Regions from separate parts of the Enterobacter sp. JH25 genome, predicted to be linked through region 1. Evidence: predicted binding sites of a transcription regulator. Region 1 holds the regulator's gene; the other holds the start of a gene.

Region 1 (3,774 bases):
AACGCCGACAAAGTGGTCGTTACCCGACCGGGCGGCGAGCAGGGCAAAGAGATTATCGATGGTTATGGCAACCCGGCCACCTTCTACCAGATGCAGGACAACGGCAAGCCGGTGAAAGGCCATGCCTCGCATATGCACTATGAACTGGCGAAGGATCTGGTCATCCTGACCGGTAATGCTTACCTGGAACAGCTGGACAGCAATATCAAAGGCGACAAGATCACTTATCTGGTGAAAGAGCAGAAAATGCAGGCCTCCAGTGAAAAAGGCAAACGCGTCACGACCGTTCTTGTGCCTTCGCAATTGCAGGACAAGAACAACGGCCAGGCTCCGGCACAGAAAAAGAGTAACTAATTCGTTATGGCAACTTTAACTGCAAAAAACCTCGCGAAAGCGTATAAGGGCCGCCGCGTCGTCGAAGATGTCAGTCTGACCGTCAACTCCGGCGAAATCGTGGGTTTGCTTGGCCCTAACGGGGCGGGTAAAACCACGACCTTCTACATGGTGGTGGGCATCGTCCCGCGTGACGCCGGCAACATCATCATCGATGATGAAGATATCAGCCTGCTGCCACTGCATGCCCGCGCGCGTCGTGGCATCGGCTATCTGCCGCAGGAAGCCTCCATCTTCCGCCGCTTAAGCGTGTTCGACAACCTAATGGCCGTGCTTCAGATCCGTGACGATCTGACCAGCGAGCAGCGCACTGACCGTGCGAACGAGCTGATGGAAGAGTTTCATATCGAACATCTGCGTGACAGCCTCGGTCAGGCGCTGTCAGGTGGTGAACGCCGCCGCGTTGAGATTGCGCGCGCGCTGGCAGCAAACCCGAAATTTATCCTGCTGGATGAACCGTTTGCGGGCGTTGACCCCATCTCCGTTATCGATATCAAACGTATTATTGAGCACCTGCGCGACAGCGGGCTTGGCGTGCTGATCACGGACCACAACGTTCGTGAAACGCTGGCCGTGTGTGAGCGCGCCTACATAGTGAGCCAGGGCCATCTGATTGCCCACGGTACGCCGCAGCAAATCCTCGAAGATGAGCATGTTAAGCGCGTGTACCTTGGGGAAGACTTCAGACTCTGATAGGGTAGAGGTTAAGTCACGCCGAACCGGAGAAAAACGCTCTGAACATGAAGCAAGGTTTGCAATTACGGCTCAGCCAGCAACTGGCCATGACGCCGCAGCTACAACAGGCAATCCGTCTGTTGCAGCTGTCCACGTTAGAACTCCAGCAGGAGCTCCAGCAGGCGCTGGACAGCAATCCGCTGCTGGAGCAAACCGATCTTCATGACGAGGTAGACGCTCAGCAGACGCAGGACACAGAAACGCTCGACTCCGTAGATGCGCTCGAACAGAAAGAGATGCCGGAGGAACTGCCGCTGGATGCCAGCTGGGATGAAATCTACACCGCGGGTACCCCTTCCGGGACGCGTGCAGATTACCAGGACGATGAACTCCCGGTCTACCAGGGCGAAACTACCCAGTCGCTTCAGGACTACCTGATGTGGCAGGTGGAGCTGACGCCTTTCTCCGATACCGATCGCGCCATTGCCACCTCGATTGTCGATGCCGTTGACGACACGGGCTATTTGACCGTGACGCTGGACGAGATTCTGGAAAGCATCGGCGATGACGAGATTGAACTGGAAGAGATCGAAGCCGTCCTGAAACGCGTTCAGCGTTTCGACCCGATTGGCGTCGCCGCGAAAGATCTGCGCGACTGCCTTCTGATCCAGCTTTCGCAGTTTGCCAAAGAGACACCGTGGATTGACGAAGCCCGGCTCATCATCAGCGAGCATCTGGATTTGCTGGCAAATCACGACTTCCGCACCCTGATGCGCGTCACGCGCCTCAAAGAAGAGGTGCTGAAGGAAGCGGTGAATCTGATCCAGTCACTCGATCCGCGTCCGGGGCAATCTATCCAGACCAGCGAACCGGAATACGTTATTCCTGATGTGCTGGTGAGAAAACACAATGGCCGCTGGGTCGTTGAACTGAACGCCGACAGCATTCCTCGCCTGCAAATCAACCAGCAATACGCCTCCATGTGCACCAGCGCCCGTAACGACGCTGATAATCAATACATTCGCAGCAACCTTCAGGAAGCACGCTGGTTGATTAAGAGTCTGGAAAGCCGTAATGACACGCTGCTGCGCGTCAGCCGCTGTATTGTCGAACAGCAGCAGGCATTCTTTGAGCAGGGCGAAGAATTTATGAAACCGATGGTGCTGGCGGACATCGCCCAGGCCGTCGAGATGCATGAATCAACCATTTCCCGCGTGACCACGCAGAAGTATCTGCACAGCCCACGCGGTATTTTTGAGCTTAAGTATTTCTTCTCCAGCCACGTGAACACCGAAGGCGGCGGCGAAGCCTCGTCAACAGCTATTCGCGCACTGGTGAAGAAGTTGATCGCCGCGGAGAACCCCGCGAAGCCACTCAGTGACAGTAAGTTAACCACCATGCTGTCCGATCAGGGTATTATGGTGGCACGCCGTACTGTCGCGAAGTATCGAGAGTCTTTATCCATTCCGCCGTCTAACCAGCGTAAACAACTGGTTTGACACAACCGATAAGGAAGACACTATGCAGCTCAATATCACCGGACATAACGTCGAAATTACTGAGGCTTTACGCGATTTTGTAAACGCTAAGTTCGCGAAACTCGAGCAGTATTTCGAGAGGATCAACCAGGTCTATGTTGTGTTGAAAGTGGAGAAAGTGACGCATATCTCGGATGCGACCCTGCACGTCAACGGAGGGGAACTTCATGCCAGTGCGGAAGGGCAAGACATGTACGCGGCTATCGACGGCTTGATTGATAAGCTTGCGAGACAGCTCAATAAACATAAAGATAAACTGAAACAACACTAATTGTCCGGGCAGTTAACGGGTGCAGGACGGCCTGTTGTGAAACACAACAGGCCATTTGTACAGTTAGCGCTTAGGTGAAATTATGATAAACAACGATTCCGCTCTTCAACTGAGCAATGTCCTTAACCAGGATTGTACCCGCAGTGGCGTTCACTGCCAGAGCAAAAAACGTGCGCTGGAAATCATCAGTGAGCTGGCCGCAAAACAGCTGGGTCTGCCGCCGCAGATCGTGTTTGAAGCCATTCTGACCCGTGAAAAAATGGGCAGTACCGGCATCGGCAATGGCATTGCGATCCCGCATGGCAAGCTGGAAGAAGATACGCTGCGTGCCGTGGGGGTGTTTGTGCAACTGGAAACGCCTATCGCTTTTGACGCCATCGATAACCAGCCTGTGGATCTGCTCTTCGCGCTGCTGGTTCCTGCCGATCAGACCAAAACCCACCTGCACACGCTGTCGCTGGTTGCCAAACGTCTGGCGGATAAAACCATTTGTCGTCGACTGCGCTCAGCTCAAAGTGATGAAGAGCTTTATCAAATTATCACTGAAGCAGAAGGCAATCAGGATGAGGCATAATCGGGAAAGGGCCTTCAGAACGGCAGCCCTGAGGAGAAACGGAAAATGGTGCTGATGATCGTCAGCGGTCGTTCGGGGTCCGGGAAGTCCGTGGCCCTGCGCGCGCTGGAAGACATGGGATTTTACTGCGTAGATAACCTGCCGGTAGTGCTGTTACCCGATCTGGCGCGGACGCTGGCGGACAGGCAAATCTCTGCCGCCGTCAGTATTGACGTGCGTAACATGCCGGAATCGCCGGAAATCTTCGAGCAGGCAATGAACAGTCTGCCGGAGTGCTTCTCGCCTCAGCTCTTGTTCCTGGATGCTGACCGCAACACGCTGAT
Region 2 (3,774 bases), 1.4 Mb from region 1:
CCAGAATGCAGCGCTTCAGGGAAAAGCCGTCAGAGGTCATCGCGTTGTTCCTTACACTTTAGCCACGACAGGGCGGCCCAGCAGCCCCTGAGGACGGAAGATCAGGATTAATACCAGCAATCCAAACGAGAACACGTCTTTATAATCCGAGTTCACCATCCCGGAGAATTGCGCTTCTGCGACGCCCAGAATCAGCCCGCCAAGCATCGCACCGGGCAGAGAGCCGATGCCGCCCAGCACCGCTGCCGTAAAGGCCTTGATGCCGATAACGAACCCGACGTAAAAATCAAAGGTGCCGTAATTCATGGTGATCAGCACGCCCGCCAGCCCGGCCATGGCTGCGCCGATAACAAACACCAGCGAAATAATTCTGTCGGTGTTGATACCCAAAATGGAGGCCATCTTACGATCCTGCTGCACCGCACGGCACATGCGCCCTAAGCGGGTACGGTTGATAATCCAGGTCAGCACCAGCATGCCCGCGAACGAGGCGATGAGAATAAAGACTTTGGTATAGGTTATCTGGACAAACCCTTCGCCGAGGTGAAAACGCAGCACACCATCCAGCATGGTCGGTACGCCCTGCTGCCGTGGGCCCTGGCTGAGCTGGACGTAGTTTTGCAGTATCAACGACATCCCGATGGCCGAAATCAGCGGCGCCAGACGCGTCGAATTGCGTAGCGGCTTATAGGCGATGCGCTCAATCGTCCAGCCATAAACGCCGGTGACCACGATGGTGAAAACAAGGGTTCCCAGGATCAGCAGCGGAAAGGAGTGGAGTCCAAAAAACGCCAGCAGGGCCAGGCCAATGGCCGAGAGATAGGCGGAGATCATATACACTTCGCCGTGGGCGAAATTGATCATACCGATGATGCCGTACACCATGGTGTAGCCGATGGCGATAAGACCGTAGACCGAACCCAGCGTTAAGCCATTAATTAATTGTTGCAGGAAGAATGTACTCATGGTCGCGCACCTGAATAAAGGGTTACGCCGACAGTCAGACCTGCCGACGTTGAGCAGATTCCGTCCCGTTATGGCACTTCTTTATATTTGCCTTTGTCGTCCCACTGGTAGACCACGTAGTCAGACACTTTGAGGTCACCTTTGCTGTCCCAGGCTTTTTTACCCATCACCGTGTCGACAGGGTTGGCCTTCAGCCACTCGCTGGCTTTTACGGAATCCGTCCCTTTCGTGGCCTTGAATGCCGCTGCGATAGCCTGCACAGACGCGTAGGCGTAGAGGGTGTATCCTTCTGGTTCAAATTTACCGGCGCGGAATTTCTCGATGACGGCTTTTCCGTCCGGGATCAGGCGCGGGTCTTTACCGAAGGTCATGTAAATACCGTTGGTGTACTTCGCCCCACCGGCGGCGGTGACCATCTCTTCATTGACGATACAGTCTCCCGAGAAGAACTTCGCCTGCACGCCCTGTTCACGCATCTGGCGAACCAGCGGGCCCGCTTCCGGGTGACAGCCCCCGAAGAACACCACGTCTGGTTTTTGTGCGCCAATTTTGGTCACCAGCGCGTTAAAGTCTTTCTCCCCGCGGGACAACCCTTCGTACATCACTTCCTTAACGCCGCGTTTCGCCAGCGCCGCTTTAGTGGCGTCCGCCAGCCCCTGACCGTAGGTGTCTTTATCGTGGATGATGACGACCCGTTTGGCTTTAAGCTTATCAAGAATAAAATCGCTGGCGACCTGGCCCTGCTGGTCGTCACGTCCGCACATGCGGAACATATCGCTCATGCCCCGCTCGGTAATAAGCGGGTTCGTTGAGCCGGGGGTGATGGAGAGGATCCCGGCATCGCTATAGACCTCGGAGGCGGGCATGGTCGACGAGGAGCAGAAGTGGCCGACGACCGCTTTCACTTTATCCTGATCGACTAAGCGGTTGGCGACGGCAACGGCCTGTTTGGGTTCGCAGGCGTCATCGCCCTGAACCAGTTTGATTTTCTCACCGTTGATCCCGCCAGCGGCGTTAATGTCTTCCGCCGCCTGCGTAGCGCCATGCCAGTATTGATCGCCATAGGTTGCGTTCGGGCCTGTGAACGGCCCGGCCACGCCGATCACGATATCGGCCTGTGCAGAAAAGGCCGTCACCAGACAACCGGCCAGCAACAGGGAGAGGGGAGTTTTGGTAAATTTCAGCGACATTATTATGTTCCTTAGCAAAGAGGTTTTTGCACCAGGTAGAAACCCGAACGCCTGATGGCATCGTAAATCCAAAAACAAGAGCGAGAACAAAATGCACTTTAGAAGCAATCTCGTGCTTAATACGGCGAGGATCCCACGCACCGCGAAGCGCGCAGAACATTAAGCAAAAAGGTTGCCAGAATGGTTAATCCCTTGACCGGGTCACAACACGTTGAGTATAGAGCGCCGTTTTATGCGCCTTTGCGGGATGAGATGAATTTACAGCGGAGATCACATCTCCTTAACAACAAAGCCCATAAGTTGTGCAACGGTCACGATTTGCACGTTTTTGCAGCAATAAAGACCTAAACTTCAGATAGGCATGCGCGGCGATATATGTCAGGATCGTTTTTTTTATCAGGAGTATCAGCAATGGCTGAAGGCCCATTAACTGAAAGCGAGATGGCGTGGCTGGAAGAGACATTAATCTCTTACGGACACGACGATGCATCCGTGATTGACGTGTCCGAACTGGACGGCATGCTTACCGCAGTACTTTCCGGTCCCGTTGTGGTGGAGCCCGACACCTGGCTGGTGGCGGTATGGGGTGGCGAGAAGTATATTCCGCGCTGGAAAAACGATCGTGAGATGAACCGTTTTATCGATCTCTGCTTTAAGCACATGAACGATATTGCCGAGCGCCTGAGCGAATACCCGGATCAGTTTGAACCGCTGTTTGGCTATAACGACGTTGACGGTCAGAGCTATACCGTAGTGGAAGAGTGGTGCTATGGCTACATGCGCGGCGTGGCGCTGACGGACTGGTCATCCCTGCCGGAAGCGCTGGAAGCGGATCTGGCGGTGATTGCCCTGCACGGAACGGAAGAGCACAGCGAGAAGCTGGAAGCGCTGACCGAAGAGGAGTATATGGCCAGCATCGAGAGCATTCAGCCTGCGGCGCTGCGTTTGTACAACTACTGGGTGGCTAATCCGCAGCAGCCGGAAGCGAAAAAGCCGATCGTGAACGGGTCGAAGGTGGGACGTAACGATCCGTGTCCGTGCGGGAGCGGGAAGAAGTTTAAGAGTTGCTGTCTGCACTGAAAAAAGGGGCTATTCATAGCCCCTTTTTTTATCCCACTTCCGGCAGCATCCCCGCTGCAATCAAAATCTGCACCAGAATAATCACCACCCCACAACCAAACACCACGCACAGCAGCGGCTTACCACCCGCCACGCGGTATCCTTGCTGCGGATGTTGCTGGCGGCTCTTCCACGCCAGCAGGGAAGGCAGCAGCAGGGCCAGTACCGATAACGCCACGCCAGCATACCCTAGCGCCATCACAAACCCGCGCGGATAAAAGAGCGCGAAGGCCAGCGGCGGCAGGAAGGTCATCGCCCCCGTCTGTAAGCGTCCGGCAACGGTATTGCGACGCTGGAACAGATCCGCCATATAGTCAAACAGGCCAAGCGCCACGCCGAGGAAGGAGGTTGCCAGCGCCAGGTCTGCAAACAGATGTACCGCCAGCTCCACGTGTGAAGAGGCCACCACGTTACGCAGGGCAACCAGGAATCCATTCAGACCAGAATGCTCTGCCATCAGGCCGATAAAGGTGGTGGAATCAATACTGCCCAGCGTCAC

The links. The regulator sigma-54, encoded in region 1, starts transcription at its own class of promoters, with help from an activator protein. The targets are predictions, from matches to a motif close to GTTGGCACANNTTTCGCTNT.
Region 2: a site for sigma-54 is predicted at 2,317-2,336, ahead of L2Y28_RS13335 (branched-chain amino acid ABC transporter substrate-binding protein). Genes of this name have one in related genera too.

Annotation. Positions count from the first base shown of each region.
Region 1 covers NZ_CP091319.1:4,126,005-4,129,778, forward strand. The annotation lists gene lptA (lipopolysaccharide ABC transporter substrate-binding protein LptA) at 1-354, shown strand, start outside; gene lptB (LPS export ABC transporter ATP-binding protein) at 361-1,086, shown strand; gene rpoN (RNA polymerase factor sigma-54) at 1,134-2,567, shown strand; gene hpf (ribosome hibernation promoting factor) at 2,590-2,877, shown strand; gene ptsN (PTS IIA-like nitrogen regulatory protein PtsN) at 2,960-3,451, shown strand; gene rapZ (RNase adapter RapZ) at 3,497-3,774, shown strand, end outside.
Region 2 covers NZ_CP091319.1:2,771,403-2,775,176, reverse strand. The annotation lists gene livM (high-affinity branched-chain amino acid ABC transporter permease LivM) at 1-40, opposite strand, end outside; gene L2Y28_RS13340 (branched-chain amino acid ABC transporter permease) at 52-966, opposite strand; gene L2Y28_RS13335 (branched-chain amino acid ABC transporter substrate-binding protein) at 1,035-2,156, opposite strand; gene L2Y28_RS13330 (YecA family protein) at 2,568-3,236, shown strand; gene tyrP (tyrosine transporter TyrP) at 3,265-3,774, opposite strand, start outside.